One region of the Buttiauxella sp. 3AFRM03 genome, then DNA from elsewhere that is predicted to be linked to it. Evidence: predicted binding sites of a transcription regulator. Region 1 holds the regulator's gene; the other holds the start of a gene.

Region 1 (7,933 bases):
CGAAACAGCACGACGATAGGTAAAAGGTTGTTAACTTTATCTCACTTAATAGATTAGAATCGGCGGGTTTCGCAAAATCATACACGGGCATGATGGTAATTATCATGCATTCATTTTAACCAGGGGATTGTCGAGTGGCGCGGATAACAAAAATTTCTATCACGCTCTGTGCTCTGCTATTTACCTTGCCGTATACACCATTGACGCAGGCGTCTGAGCACGCTCGTCCCGTGGCGGCGCATAAAGCGCACGTTGTGAAAAGCACAACCAAGAGCACAGAAAAGAGCAGTAAGAGTAAAGATAAAACCACTACCGCCAGCAAGAAAACCAACACCACCTCCAAAACAGCCAGCAAGAAAAAAGAAACCACTGCCTCAACGAGTAAAACCGCTAAAAACTCCAGCAGTGCTAAAACAAAAAATCTTGCCAGTAAAGACCGCAAAAAATCCTCTCAGCTCGCGAAAGTCCAGCCTGTTGCTCTCACCGAAAAATGCAGTAAACCTCGTAAAGGTTATAAAACGCATTGCGTGAAAGTCAAAGCAGAGCAACCAACGACGATTGCCGCTGCGCATAAAGTCCGGGTGCAAAAAGCACAGAAAACGGCGATGAACAAATTGATGGGCCAGATTGGCAAACCGTATCGCTGGGGTGGGACTTCACCGCGTACCGGTTTCGATTGCAGCGGTCTGGTTTATTACGCCTATAAAGATTTGGTGAAGTTCCGTATTCCACGCACTGCTAACGAAATGTATCACCTGCGTGATGCCTCTTCGGTGGATCGTGGTGAGCTGGAAACAGGTGACCTGGTATTCTTCCGTACACAAGGTCGCGGCACTGCGGATCACGTAGGCGTGTATGTAGGCAACGGTAAGTTCATTCAGTCTCCACGTTCGGGCAGGGATATCCAAATCACTTCCTTGAGCGAAGATTACTGGCAACGCCACTATGTTGGCGCTAAACGTGTCATGACCTCCAAAACCATTCGTTAAAAATTCGTCGAAAATCTGCGCCTGCCCTTCATTGGGCAGGCGTGTTCCTCTTTTGCTTACCCTTTCAATTTGTTACCCTAAACCCGCACTAAAAGTGTTGTCTAGATGTAAACAATAATAAGGAGTTAGCAATGTCGTTCGAACTACCTGCACTACCGTATGCAAAAGATGCTTTAGCACCGCATATCTCCGCCGAAACCCTGGAATACCATTACGGTAAACACCATCAAACCTATGTCACTAACCTGAATAATCTGGTTAAAGGCAGCGCGTTTGAGGGTAAAACCCTCGAAGAGATCGTTCGTACTTCCGAAGGTGGCGTATTTAACAACGCCGCTCAGGTCTGGAACCACACTTTCTACTGGAACTGCCTGGCACCAAATGCTGGCGGCGAGCCAACTGGCGAACTGCTGGAAGCCATCAATAAATCTTTTGGTAGCTTCGCTGAGTTCAAGCAGCAATTTACTGATGCTGCTATCAAGAACTTCGGTGCTGGCTGGACATGGCTGGTTAAACAGGAAGATGGCGCATTAGCGATTGTTTCTACCTCTAACGCTGGCACCCCACTGACGACTGCAGCTAAACCGCTGTTGACTGTGGATGTGTGGGAACATGCGTACTACATCGACTACCGCAATGCTCGTGCTGGCTACCTTGAGCATTTCTGGGCGCTGGTGAACTGGGCGTTTGTTGCGAAGAATTTAGCAGCTTAATGCAAAAGTAAATGGGCCGCGATTTGCGGCCCATCTTGATCAAAGCGTAAAAATCAGTGCAGTACGGCAGTTAGTGCGCCGAAAACAATCAAAGCCAAAACAATTACCGTCGTCGTGATTGAAAATTTCAAATCGGTGCTCATCATTAAACTCCTTTTATATCCATACAATCGATGTGTCAGGGTGATTTTCCCACAACCAGAGATAAAAATCCTCCAGGTTTTAATCTGATATCAATTTTCCCTCTTCCACTTTTCGCCTGGATAGGCCAAAATCCCTCGCTAATTTGTTGCGTATCGTCAATTCAATGCCCTCCTCCCGTTTTATGTCGCAATCCCGGCATACCTGCAACCATCATGTTGCCTGTGGAGTCAGCGTACGCAAACGTTTAACATAATAGCAATCAAGGGTTTACGATATAGCCCGGAGTGAATTTTAATGGCGACAATCAAGGACGTGGCGAAGCGCGCAAACGTTTCCACTACAACCGTATCACATGTGATTAACAAAACCCGTTTTGTGGCGGAAGAAACGCGCAATGCGGTGTGGGCAGCAATTAAAGAATTGCACTACTCGCCAAGCGCCGTAGCACGAAGCCTGAAAGTTAATCACACCAAAACGATTGGTCTGCTTGCCACTTCCAGTGAAGCACCCTATTTCGCCGAGATAATCGAAGCGGTGGAAAATAGCTGCTTTGAAAAAGGCTACACCCTGATTTTGGGCAACGCGCACAACAACTTTGAAAAGCAGCGCGCTTACTTATCGATGATGGCACAAAAGCGTGTCGATGGCCTGTTAGTGATGTGCTCTGAATATCCTGAATCATTGCTCACCATGCTTGAAGAGTACCGTCACATCCCTATGGTGGTGATGGACTGGGGCGAGGCTCGTGCCGATTTCACCGACTCCGTGGTCGATAACGCTTTCCACGGCGGTTATCTTGCTGGACGTTATTTGATTGAACGCGGCCACCGCGAAATTGGCGCCATTCCCGGGCAAATGGAACGTAACACCGGTGGCGGCCGCCATGCAGGCTTTATGAAAGCACTGGAAGAAGCGGGAATTTCCATTCCGGAAAACTGGATTGTTCAGGGAGACTTTGAACCTGAATCAGGTTACCGCGCCATGCAGCAGATCATCGGCCAGTCTCATCGCCCAACAGCGGTATTCTGTGGCGGCGACATTATGGCGATGGGTGCTATTTGCGCTGCTGATGAAATGGGGCTGCGCGTACCGCAGGATATTTCCGTTATCGGTTACGACAACGTACGCAACGCGCGTTACTTCTCACCGGCATTGACCACCATCCACCAGCCGAAAGATTCGCTAGGGGAAACGGCGTTTAATATGCTGCTGGATAGAATCGTCAACAAACGCGAAGAGTCGCAGTCGATTGAGGTTCACCCGCGTCTGATTGAACGCCGCTCTGTGGCTGATGGCCCGTTTCGCGATTATCGCCGCTAAGTGTGTGTCGGATGTCGCGCAAGCGACATCCAGCAGACTTACAGCGGCTCCTGTAGCCACTCCTGATTCATCGTGTCACTATCGCCTAAGTAATCCAACAGCCAGGCCAACGCTGGCGATGCATCGTTTTGCTGCCATGTCAGGCAACATGCCGCGTCAGGGAATGGATTATCCAGCGTTAATTCGCGCCATTTCCCTGAAGCAACCCACGGTTTGGCAATATGTAACGGCACCATGCCGATACACAACCCCGCGCTCAAGCAATCCGAACCGGACGCCCAATCAGGCACTACCACGCGGCGCTGGTTATCTAACAGCCAGGTAATTCGTTTTGGTAATGAACGCGAAGTATCTTCCAGAACTAGCGATGGCCAGGCACGCAGGTCATCATCGCTTAACGTCCCATCGCACTGTGCCAGTGGGTGCGAGGAAGCCACCACGCAACGCCAGCTCAACGTTCCCATATCACGGAAGGCATAACGCCCCCCAACCGGAATCGCCTGAGTCGCGCCAATCGCCACTTCTACGCGTCCATCCGCCAGCGCATCCCACACGCCGTTGAACACTTCCTGAAAGATACGTAATTCGATATCAGGAAAATGGCGATAGAAATCCAGCACCAGTTGCCGCGTTCGCTCCGGTTTTACAATGTTATCAACTGCAATCGCCAGGTGACCACGCCATCCATTGGCGATCTGTTGGCACTGTTGCCGTGTCGTCATCATTTTTTTGATAACAGAGCGGCCTTCTTTGAGAAAAAAGACGCCAGCAGGGGTTAATTCAACATCCCGATGACGACGTTCGAATAGCGGAACGGCTAACCAATCTTCGAGTTGCCGCACCGTATAACTAATGGCAGACGGAACGCGGTGCAACTCTTGTGCTGCACCGCTGAAGCTGCCATTGCGCGCTACCGCATCGATGACTTCCAGCGAGTATTCTGACCACATTTCTTTGCTCACAAATTTTTTGAACGCAACCTACAAATATTAGCGTTTCACAAGCGTAATTGCACTCCGTACACTCTCGCGGCGATTAACCTGCAAGATAAAACAAGAGAAAATTATGCAACCATCAAAAGGATTTCTTATCTGGCTGGCCGGATTAAGTGTGCTGGGGTTCCTCGCCACAGACATGTATCTGCCTGCTTTCGCTGCCATTCAGCAAGATTTACAGACCGACGCCTCTGCCGTCAGTGCCAGCCTGAGTCTGTTCCTTGCCGGCTTTGCGTTTGCCCAGTTGATGTGGGGTCCATTGTCAGACCACTTCGGTCGTAAACCGGTATTACTGGCGGGTTTAAGCCTGTTCGCCATCGGTTGTATCGGCATGCTGTGGGTTGAAAGCGCCACCGCGCTACTGGTACTGCGTTTTGTTCAGGCGGTTGGCGTCTGTTCTGCGGCCGTCAGTTGGCAAGCTTTGGTGACCGATTACTATCCGGCGAATCGCGCTAACCGTATTTTCGCCACCATTATGCCACTGGTTGGCTTGTCTCCGGCGTTGGCACCGCTGCTCGGTAGCTGGATTTTGACTCACTTTGACTGGCAGGCGATTTTCGCTACCCTGTTTGCCATCACGCTGGTGCTGATGATCCCGACTTTACGTCTGAAACCCCGCACTCAGCACCATCCGCAAACCGAAGATAATAAAGTCAGCTTTACCTCTTTGCTGCGCTCACGCGTGTACAGCGGGAACGTATTGATTTATGCCGCCTGCTCCGCCAGCTTCTTTGCCTGGCTGACCGGTTCGCCATTCATTCTTAACGATATGGGTTACAGCCCGGCGGTTATTGGACTGAGTTATGTGCCGCAAACCATCGCCTTCTTGATTGGCGGCTACGGCTGCCGTAGCGCGCTGCAAAAATGGCAAGGCAAGCAAATGTTGCCATGGTTACTTGCACTCTACACCCTGAGCATTTTCGGTACCTGGGGTGTGGCGGTCAGCGGCCATGCCAGCCTCACGCTGCTATTGATTCCATTCTGCGTGATGGCGATTGCTAATGGTGCGATTTACCCGATCGTCGTTGCTTCAGCCTTGTTGCCATTCCCGCAGGCCACCGGTAAAGCAGCTGCATTGCAAAATACGCTGCAATTAGGTTTGTGCTTCCTGGCAAGTTTGATGGTGTCATGGTTGGTCGCAACCCCGTTGTTGACCACCACCAGCGTCATGCTGGTGACCATCGTCTTAGCCATGTTGGGCTACTTGCTGCAACGCCGTAGTCATGTCAAAGTCTGGCAACCTGCTGAATCCGATGCACATTAATGTATCGTTTGCGTGACAGTAATGTAGTTAGCTTGCTAACAATATTTCATTGAATCACCGCCTGGGCGAGCCTATACTTATTTACGGCTTGACCGTCAGCACAATAATAATGACGTTTTGACGGGAGCCTTTGTGCTCCCGTTTGTTGTTTTAGAAGCTTTTTTTGTGGGCTCTCGCCCCCCTTTCTCTGTTCTACGTCGGATATCAGGCTCGCGGTATTTTCCGTGACATTTCTCACATGCCCAAAATAGCGTCTACGCTGTTTTAAGGTTCCTCTCACAATGGTGATGGAGAAGCTATGAGTTCATCGTGTATAGAAGAAGTCAGCATAAGAAATAACCCGTGGTATCGAATCGTGAGCGAAATGCTCACGCAGGCTGGCGTGGAAATTAACGGCCCGCGCCCTTTCGATATCCAGGTTAAGCATCCCGATTTTTTTAAGCGCGTGCTGCAAGAAGGCACCCTCGGGCTGGGTGAAAGCTATATGGACGGCTGGTGGGACTGCGAACGGCTGGATATATTTTTCAATAACACCATCCGTGCCGGACTTGAGAATCAACTCCCCCGCCATTTAAAAGACACCCTGCGCATTGCTGCAGCCCGAATATTAAATCTGCAATCCAAAAAACGCGCCTGGATTGTCGGTAAAGAACATTATGATCTTGGCAACGACTTATTTAGCCGGATGCTCGATGAACATATGCAATATTCCTGCGGCTACTGGAAATCAGCCACTACCCTTAGCGATGCGCAGAATGCCAAACTGAAAATGATCTGCGATAAGTTGCATCTTGAGCCAGGTATGACGCTGCTGGATATCGGCTGCGGCTGGGGTGGGCTTGCGGAATATGCCGCACGGCATTATGGGGTCGTGGTTCATGGCGTGACCATTTCTGCCGAGCAGCAGAAAATGGCTCAGGAACGTTGTCTCGGGCTGGACGTGACTATCTTGCTGCAAGATTATCGCGATTTAGAAATGCAGTTTGACCGCATTGTTTCAGTTGGCATGTTTGAACACGTCGGGCCGAAAAACTATGCCACCTATTTCAATGTGGTTGACCGCAACCTGAAACCAGAGGGTATTTTCCTGCTGCACACTATTGGTTCGAATAAAACCGATAACTGCGTTGACCCGTGGATAGACAAATACATTTTCCCGAACGGTTGCCTGCCGTCCGTGCGCCAGATTGCCGATGCCAATGAAGGCCATTTCGTGATGGAAGACTGGCATAACTTTGGTGCCGACTACGATAAAACGTTAATGGCATGGCACGAGCGTTTCCAGAATACCTGGCCGGAATTTGCCAGTAACTATTCAGAACGATTCAAACGGATGTTTAGTTATTACCTTAATGCGTGTGCCGGAGCCTTCCGCGCCCGCGATATTCAACTGTGGCAAATCGTCTTTAGCCGCGGCATCGAACACGGCTTACGCGTCCCGCACTGATTTAATACCCCGGCTAGTCCGGGGTTTAGCATTTTCTTAACAAATCGTGAACTTCTTCACGTTTCCAGCTCTCCTTTCCTCACGAGTTTGATCTCGCTAACACTTATCTCTTTATTCAATGGAAACCGGTTTCCCTGTTGTTTCACAATCAATCCACTTACCCCGACAATAACAAGGATACCGCCATGAGCATCTACCAAAAAATGGTCAATGTGATTGAGCAAAAAGTCACTCCCATGGCCGGAGCGATGGGCTCTCAGCGCCATGTCATCGCCATCCGCGACGGCTTTATCTCTGCCCTACCGTTTATGATCATCGGTTCTTTCTTGTTAGTATTTATTTTCCCGCCGTTCTCACCTGACAGTAGTTGGGGCTTTGCCCGCTCGTGGTTGAGTTTTTCTCTCACCTACCGCGAACAGCTGATGTTGCCGTTTAACCTCAGCATGGGTGTCATGACATTCTTTATTTCGGTCGGTATTGGTGCAAGCCTCGGAAAGCACTATAAGCTCGACCCGATTATGACCGGCTTACTGGCATTTATGGCTTTTTTACTGGTCGCAGCACCGTATAAAGACGGGCAGATTTCAACACAATATTTCTCTGGCCAGGGCATCTTTACCGCACTGCTGACGGCCATTTATGCCAGCGAAATGTATGCGTTCCTCAAACGCCACAACATCACTATCCGCTTGCCGAAAGAAGTCCCAACCGGTGTTGCGCGCTCGTTTGAGATCCTGATTCCGGTGGTGGTGATTGTCGCCACGCTCCATCCGCTGAACTTATTTATTGAATCGACCACCGGAATGATTATTCCGGAAGCGATCATGCACCTGCTGGCACCGCTGGTTTCGGCCTCTGACTCATTGCCTGCGATTCTGATTTCGGTGTTTATCTGCCAGATCCTGTGGTTTGCCGGTATCCACGGTGCACTGATTGTCACCGGGATTATGAACCCATTCTGGATGGCCAACCTTTCGGCGAACCAGACCGCACTCGCCGCCGGTAACGTGCTGCCACATATCTACCTGCAAGGTTTCTGGGATCACTACCTGCTGATTGGC
Region 2 (7,933 bases), 1.6 Mb from region 1:
TGTTGCAGCTAAACCTTGCCAACGCCTACATGCAGGCGGGCCAGCCTAACCAGGCAGCAGAAATCCTTAATCGCTATACCTTTGCTCATCCGGACGACAGCAACGGCTGGGACTTGTTAGCGCAAACCCAGGCTGCGTTGGGTAATCGCGATCAAGAACTCGCCGCTCGTGCCGAAGTTATGGCGCTGGTCGGGAAACTCGATCAGGCTATTACGCTGCTCAGTGGTGCCAGCGCTCAAGTTAAGTTGGGTAGTTTGCAACAAGCGCGTTATGACGCGAGAATCGATCAGTTCCGCGAATTGCAAAAACGTTTCCTTCAGTATTCGAAGATGTAACAGGAGTTACGATGTCCACAACTGTTTCTATTTATCACAATCCACGCTGCTCCAAGAGCCGTGAAACATTAAGCCTGCTGAAAGCGAATGGCATAGAACCTGAAGTGGTGTTGTATCTGGAAACCCCGCCCGATGCCGCAACGATAGAATCATTGCTGAGCAAACTGGGTTTTGGCAGCGCACGTGACCTGATGCGTCAGAAAGAGGATTTATACAAGGAGTTGAATCTGGCTGAGCCGACATTAAGCGAGGATCAATTGATTCAGGCGATGGTCAAGAATCCAAAATTGATTGAACGCCCGATTGTGCTGGCGAATGGCGAAGCAAGAATTGGCCGCCCGCCGGAGTCGGTGCTGGAGATTTTGTAATTTAGTGATTTAACGCCCTCACCCTAACCCTCTCCCCCAGGAGAGGGAATTTCCCTGTTTTCTCCTTCGCACTCAGGAGAGGGACTTGGTTTTCTCCTTCTCCCTCAGGGAGAAGGCCGGGATGAGGGTGGTTTTACAGCCCCAAAATCTCTTTCACAAACGGGATAGTCAATTTACGTTGCGCTGTAATCGAAGCCAGATCAAGCTGATCAAGCGTCATAAACAGCGTACGCATTTCCCTGTCCAGACGTTTTAGCAGGAAACGCCCCACGTCCTCGGGCAATTCAAAACCACGAAGTCGGGATCGCAATTGCAGCGCCTGGAGTTTGTCATCATCGGAAAGCGGTTGCAGCTTATAGATTTGGCCCCAATCAAGGCGTGATGCGAGATCGGGCAATTGCAGGTTGAGCTGGCGCGGTGGGCGATCGCCGGTAATTAACAGCCGCGTTTTGCCAGATTCCAGAATGCGGTTATAGAGATTAAAAATCGCCATTTCCCACAGTTCGTCGCCCGCAACACACTCAATATTGTCGATACACACCAACGAAAGCTGTTCCATGCCATCAAGCACTTCCGGAACAAACCAGGTGCGTTTATCGAGAGGCACATAGCCAACGGCTTCGCCACGTTGCGAGAGTTCCGCACAGGCTGCATGAAGCAAGTGGCTACGTCCTCCTCCTTCTCGCGACCAGAAATAGATATATCCGCTGTGATCCTGACGGAGCACGGACTGGAGTGCGGCGAGTAAAGAAGGGTTATCACCCGGCCAGAAACTTGCAAAAGTTTCGTCATCAGGCAAATAGAGTGGCAGTGATAGCTGTGCCGGCGTATTCAGAATTACCTCAACCATAACAGGCAGAAAAACGCAGAGAGTCTATCACAGAATTGGCGATCAGGAGAACCGGGCGCACACGTCGCCCGGCTTGCATCAAAACTACGGTTTTACGTTGGTTTCTTCTGCATCAAGCACCACTTCTTCCGGACGCAGGATACTGATCAATTTGAAGATCAGGCTCAGACCAATACCGACGATAGTCGCCAGCGCCATCCCTTTCAGCTCAGCCGCACCAATATGTAGGGTCGCACCGCTGACGCCAACGATCAGAATGATAGCGGTCAGGATCAGGTTCTGCGTTTTGTTGTAATCCACTTTCGAATCAATCAGCACGCGGATACCTGAAGCGCCGATCACCCCATACAGCAACAGAGAAACACCGCCGATTACCGGAACCGGGATGATTTGGATCGCCGCCGCCAGTTTACCGACACACGACAACAGAATCGCGATAATCGCCGCACCGCCGATAACCCAGGTGCTGTACACGCGGGTGATCGCCATAACGCCAATGTTTTCACCATAAGTGGTGTTCGGCGTAGAGCCGAAGAAACCGGAAATCACGGTGGAAAGACCGTTAGCAAACATCGAACGATGCAGACCTGGGTCGCGGATCAGATCCTTTTTGACGATATTCGCCGTCACCACCAGGTGCCCGACGTGCTCGGCGATAACCACCAGCGCTGCTGGCAAAATGGTGAAGATGGCAAACCACTCAAAGCGCGGCGTGTAGAAGGTTGGCAATGCAAACCACGGAGCCTGAGCAATCGCCGCGGTATCCACAATCCCGACGGCAAATGACAGCGCGTAGCCAGTCAGCACGCCGATCAGAATTGGGATAATTGCCAGAAAACCACGGAACAAGACTGAGCTAAATACCGTCACACCCAGCGTTACCAGCGAGATCAGGATGCTGGTGGTATTCGGTTCGGTACCCGCAGCTGGCAATAGGCCTGACATTTCTGCGGCAACACGTGCCAGTTCCAGGCCGATAACCGCCACAATTGCGCCCATTGCCGCCGGAGGGAACATCACATCCAGCCAGCCGGTACCGGCTTTTTTCACAATCAGCGCCACGATACAGAACAACACACCGCACATAATAAAGCCGCCCAGCGCCACTTCATAACCCAATGGCAACAGCAGCAGCACTGGCGAAATAAACGCAAAACTTGAACCGAGATACGCCGGGATTTTGCCTTTACAGATAAAGAGGTACAGCAGCGTCCCGATCCCATTAAACAGCAAAACCGTAGCCGGGTTGATGTGGAACAGGAATGGCACCAGAACGGTAGCTCCAAACATAGCGAACAGGTGCTGTAAGCTTAACGGTATCGTTTGCAGCAGGGGTGGTCTTTCGTGTACCCCAATGGCGCGGCGCGTCATAATGTTGTCCTCTGAATGATGGTGTTGTTGTGTTTTAGTCAAAAAAAAGCCGACTCTCAAAGTCGGCTCAATTTTTTAATGCTCAATAGATTTCGGATTGCAGGAAGGCGGCAACTGCGCAAATCCCTGGGAGCGTAGATTTGCTACGTGACCAAGGTGAGCAAAGGCAGCCAACGCATCAGCAATTCGAAAGATGAAGAGCATTATTTGGTACCAAAAATCTTATCGCCGGCATCGCCAAGCCCCGGAATAATGTATCCGTGCTCGTTCAGACCCTGATCGATAGAAGCAGTAAACAGCTCTACGTCCGGGTGCGCTTTTTCCAGTGCCGCGATACCTTCTGGTGCTGCCACCAGAACCAGCACCTTAATGCTGGTACAACCGGCATTCTTCAGCAGGTCGATAGTGGCAATCATAGAACCGCCGGTTGCCAGCATTGGGTCAACCACCAGCGCCATACGTTCTTCAATGTTAGAAACCAGTTTCTGGAAGTAAGGCACCGGCTCCAGGGTTTCTTCATTACGATAGATACCCACTACGCTGATACGTGCGCTTGGAACGTTTTCCAGCACGCCTTCCATCATGCCCAAACCGGCACGCAGAATTGGCACAACGGTAATCTTTTTGCCTTTGATCTGGTCAATTTCTACCGGGCTATTCCAGCCTTCGATAGTGACTTTTTCAGTTTCCAAATCCGCCGTGGCTTCGTAAGTTAGCAAGCTGCCAACTTCTGAGGCGAGTTCACGAAAGCGTTTGGTGCTAATGTCGTTCTCACGCATCAGGCCCAGCTTGTGTTTGACGAGTGGGTGTTTGACTTCCACGATCTTCATACTCTTTCTCCCCGAGATAGTTGGCCACCACAAAAAAAATCGCCGGATTATACCGCTTTTTGATGGTGGTGCCACAGGAATTGGCACTGATTGGGGTTGATCAAGATCAACGAGACTGGAATGAGTATATATCAACAATAATTACATCCTGCTGAATAAGGGGCTCGCAAACGTTTGCCTGCACTGTTAGAATTGCGGCGTTTTTTATTCCTAACCCATCCGCGGGGACTTAGCAGTGACCGACAAAACTTCTCTTAGCTATAAAGATGCCGGTGTTGATATTGATGCTGGTAACGCTCTGGTCGATAAAATCAAAGGTGTAGTGAAAAAGACCCGCCGCCCGGAAGTGATGGGTGGCCTGGGCGGTTTCGGTGCGCTGTGTGCGTTACCGCAGAAGTATCGTGAACCTGTGCTGGTTTCCGGCACCGACGGTGTGGGTACTAAACTGCGTCTGGCTATGGATTTAAAACGTCACGACACAATCGGCATCGACCTGGTGGCCATGTGTGTGAACGACCTGGTCGTTCAGGGTGCTGAACCGCTGTTCTTCCTCGATTATTACGCAACGGGCAAACTTGAAGTCGAAACGGCTGCAAGCGTCATTACTGGTATTGCCGAAGGTTGTCTGCAATCTGGCTGCGCATTAGTCGGCGGTGAAACTGCTGAAATGCCGGGCATGTACCACGGTGAAGATTACGACGTGGCTGGTTTCTGTGTCGGCGTGGTCGAGAAATCTGAAATCATCGACGGCTCCAAAGTGACCGATGGCGATGTGCTGATTGCGCTGGCTTCCAGTGGCCCGCATTCCAACGGTTATTCTCTGGTGCGTAAAGTGCTGGAAGTGAGCGGTACTGACCCACTGACTACCGAATTAGAAGGCAAACCGCTGGCAGATCACCTGCTGGAACCGACGCGCATTTACGTGAAGTCGATTCTGGAATTGATTGAACAGGTTGACGTTCACGCGATTGCTCACCTGACCGGTGGCGGTTTCTGGGAAAATATCCCACGCGTTCTGCCAGACAACACTCAGGCGATTATCACTGAATCTTCATGGCAGTGGCCTGCGGTATTCGGCTGGTTACAACAAGCCGGAAATATCAGCCGTCATGAAATGTACCGCACCTTTAACTGTGGCGTGGGTATGCTGATTGCGCTGCCTGCTGCTGAAGCGGACAAAGCGGTTGAGTTTTTGAATGCAAAAGGTGAAAACGCCTGGAAAATCGGTAGTATCAAAGCTTCCGATTCCTCTGAGCGCGTGGTTATTGAGTGATGAAACGCATTGTGGTGCTGGTTTCCGGCAACGGAAGCAATCTTCAGGCAATCATTGATGCCTGCAAGCTTAAAAAGATTAATGGCACTGTAGCGGCTGTATTCAGTAATAAAACCGAAGCTTTTGGGCTTGAACGTGCGCGTGAAGCAGAAATTCCTGCTCACGCGTTAACCGCCAGCCAGTTCGTCGATCGCGCAGCGTTCGATCGTGAGTTAATGCTTGAGATCGACGCTTACGCCCCGGATCTGGTGGTTTTGGCAGGTTACATGCGTATTTTGAGCCCAGAGTTTGTCGGGCATTATGCCGGGCGCTTGATTAACATCCACCCTTCTCTGTTGCCGAAATATCCCGGCCTGCATACCCATCGTCAGGTGCTGGAAAACGGTGATGAAGTCCATGGGACATCGGTGCATTTTGTCACCGAAGAACTGGATGGTGGCCCGGTTATTCTGCAAGCCGAAGTGCCTGTTTTTGAAGGTGATGACGAAGAAGACATCACCGCTCGCGTGCAGAATCAAGAACACGCAATTTATCCGTTAGTCGTTTCCTGGTTTATTGAGGGGCGGCTGGAGATGCGTGAAAACAGCGCCTGGCTTGATGGCAAAGAATTACCACCGCAAGGCCACGCTGCAGACGAGTAAATCAACTGCCTTCTCCTCAACAGAGAAGGCAGTATCCCGCTTATTTCGCTCGTTCGTTCATCACCTTCATTGTTAACACGGTCGCCGCTAACAACAGGGTGATACCGTTGGCGATCATCAGCGGCATATCACCGCTTGTTAGCCCATAAAGCAACCAACATAACACCCCAAAAACAAACACCAGATACATACTCAGAGAGATCGCTTTAGTATCGCGATTTTTCAGGATATGAATCACTTGCAGGGCAAAAGAACCGGTGGTGCAGCAGGCAGCAACTCCACCCAGCCATGCGAAATCAGACATCTTGTTTTACTCCATCACACTCTACCAATACCACAGCCTGTTCGTTCCAGTCGGAAGGTAGAGGCTGTGGACGAAAAACATCGATATTGCGCAGCGTCAGGCCATTCACTCCACAGCAATACAGCGCGGGCAAACCACCGGGATAAGCCTCAACACCGTAAGCACGCTGCGTATCTGGATTAAGACACCAGGCGTTGTCCAGCCCCATACCCGTTGGCGAAAGCGGGTTACAGGGTGGACGAATGTCGTATAAACCCTGCTCCGGGGAGGCGCTGATGCTTTGGGTGAGTTGCAAACCATCAATGATTACCTGGCGCACCAGTCCTGGTTGCTCGCTGTGTAAATTAACCGCCCCTTCACTCACGCCGGTTAAACCACGGAACTGGATAAACTCAATCGCACCAGGTTGAATCGCCGGGTCACGGAAACGGGCAGACAAGTAGACTGGATCAGCCTTACCCCAATGGCAGGCATGCACCATCTCGCAGTTAAAAGTGATGTTACTGAAGACCATGCGTCGTAAGCGTCCGCCGTCACGGGAGACAATCCCGATGGCGCGGTTTGATTCGTAAATGGCACAGTTGGTGACACAAATATCTTCAATGTCTTCCCAGGTTTCAGTACCAATTTTTACCGCACAACTTTTGGAACGTAACGTGCAGTTGTTCACTACCACATGGCGCGTCGGGCGTTGCAACGGTGCCGGTTTACGGCTCGTCTTCAGGCAGATAGTGTCATCGGCGGCGCTGAAATGACTATTGCTGATATGCACTTGCTGGCAACTGTCGATATCCAGTGCATCGGTATTAGCCAGTGAAAGATCGTTATCGATGGTGATGCCATGTACTTTTACCAGCTCACACGCCACCAGATGAATCGTCCACATTGGGGCATTTTCGATAGTAAAGTCGCGGAGCTGTACGTGACGGCAATCTTCAAAAACAATCATGCGCGGGCGCTGTTCGGCAGGCTTGCGATAGCCCATATCATCGGCCTGTGCATCAAACCAGCCGTCAGCATTGCCATTAATCTTCCCGGCGCCACAGATGGTGATGTTATGCGCACCATAGGCGTATAAGAATGCCCAGCGCGAGCATTCCGCCTGGCTTTTAGTGGTGGCTTGCCCAAAGTCCTGGCCGTCATCGCTGACCCACAACTCAGCACCAGCCTGCAAACTGAGTGTAATATTGGAACCAAGTGTCAGACCACCCAGTCTGTAACAGCCACTTTCAACTTCCAGCGTTCCTCCCCCCTGTTGCGCCAAAGTATCCAGCGCTTTCTGGAAGCGGAGCGTATCGTGATTCTTATCGTCAGTATTCGCCCACTGCGGGGTCAGAGTCAGTTTCATGGTTCTCTCATCACTCGATGTAATAGACCCAGACATCTCACCATGCCCCTTCTCAGCACTCCACCGCGCCGCAATAGCTGATTAGCAGGAATGTTGCCTGACTCGCAAAATACCTTTTGCCCTGGGGTAAAAGGTGATCTTCATCACATCAGGTTTAAGCAGCATTTTTCCATTAGTGACGCAGATCGCACTTTATTGCCCTTTCTGGCTTCCACGCCGCTCAAATACCAGGGGAACGATGAATACACATTCGATATTTCCCCACCCCCTTCGCATTACCGGACAAAACCCTTCCTGTCGCCATAGAGACTGCGGCCCACACTTCGTACCGTAGATGCCGAACTCCTTTTTTATCGACACGAGATAAGAACAATGGACACAACGACAAAAAACACGGCTCCAGCTGGAAGGGAAGTCAAAACCAAAAATATTCTCGCCTGGGGTATGGGCGATATTTTTGGTAGTGGCGCGATGACCATTACCGGCCTTTGGCTGCTGTATTTCTATATTGAGGTTGCCGGGTTATCGCCTGCTGCTGCCGCTTCCATCTTTGCCATCGCCAAAATTTGGGATGGGATTACCGACCCGGTGATGGGCTACATCACGGATAACA

The links. The regulator PurR, encoded in region 1, represses purine synthesis genes. The targets are predictions, from matches to a motif close to CANGCAAACGTTTGCNTG.
Region 2: purM (phosphoribosylformylglycinamidine cyclo-ligase) is a predicted target of PurR. The motif match lies at 3,918-3,935, and genes of this name have one in related genera.

What each region holds. Positions count from the first base shown of each region.
Region 1 covers NZ_CP033076.1:601,248-609,180, forward strand. Annotated here, with positions in the region: gene D8682_RS04065 (C40 family peptidase) at 135-989, shown strand; gene sodB (superoxide dismutase [Fe]) at 1,121-1,702, shown strand; gene D8682_RS27410 (YnhF family membrane protein) at 1,756-1,848, opposite strand; gene purR (HTH-type transcriptional repressor PurR) at 2,141-3,166, shown strand; gene punR (DNA-binding transcriptional activator PunR) at 3,205-4,116, opposite strand; gene punC (purine nucleoside transporter PunC) at 4,232-5,425, shown strand; gene cfa (cyclopropane fatty acyl phospholipid synthase) at 5,724-6,872, shown strand; gene D8682_RS04105 (PTS sugar transporter subunit IIC) at 7,058-7,933, shown strand, end outside.
Region 2 covers NZ_CP033076.1:4,343,850-4,351,782, reverse strand. Annotated here, with positions in the region: gene bepA (beta-barrel assembly-enhancing protease) at 1-335, shown strand, start outside; gene arsC (arsenate reductase (glutaredoxin)) at 347-703, shown strand; gene D8682_RS21700 (DnaA inactivator Hda) at 837-1,538, opposite strand; gene uraA (uracil permease) at 1,638-2,924, opposite strand; gene upp (uracil phosphoribosyltransferase) at 3,128-3,754, opposite strand; gene purM (phosphoribosylformylglycinamidine cyclo-ligase) at 3,990-5,027, shown strand; gene purN (phosphoribosylglycinamide formyltransferase) at 5,027-5,668, shown strand; gene D8682_RS21675 (SemiSWEET family sugar transporter) at 5,709-5,972, opposite strand; gene D8682_RS21670 (glycoside hydrolase family 28 protein) at 5,965-7,320, opposite strand; gene D8682_RS21665 (MFS transporter) at 7,765-7,933, shown strand, end outside.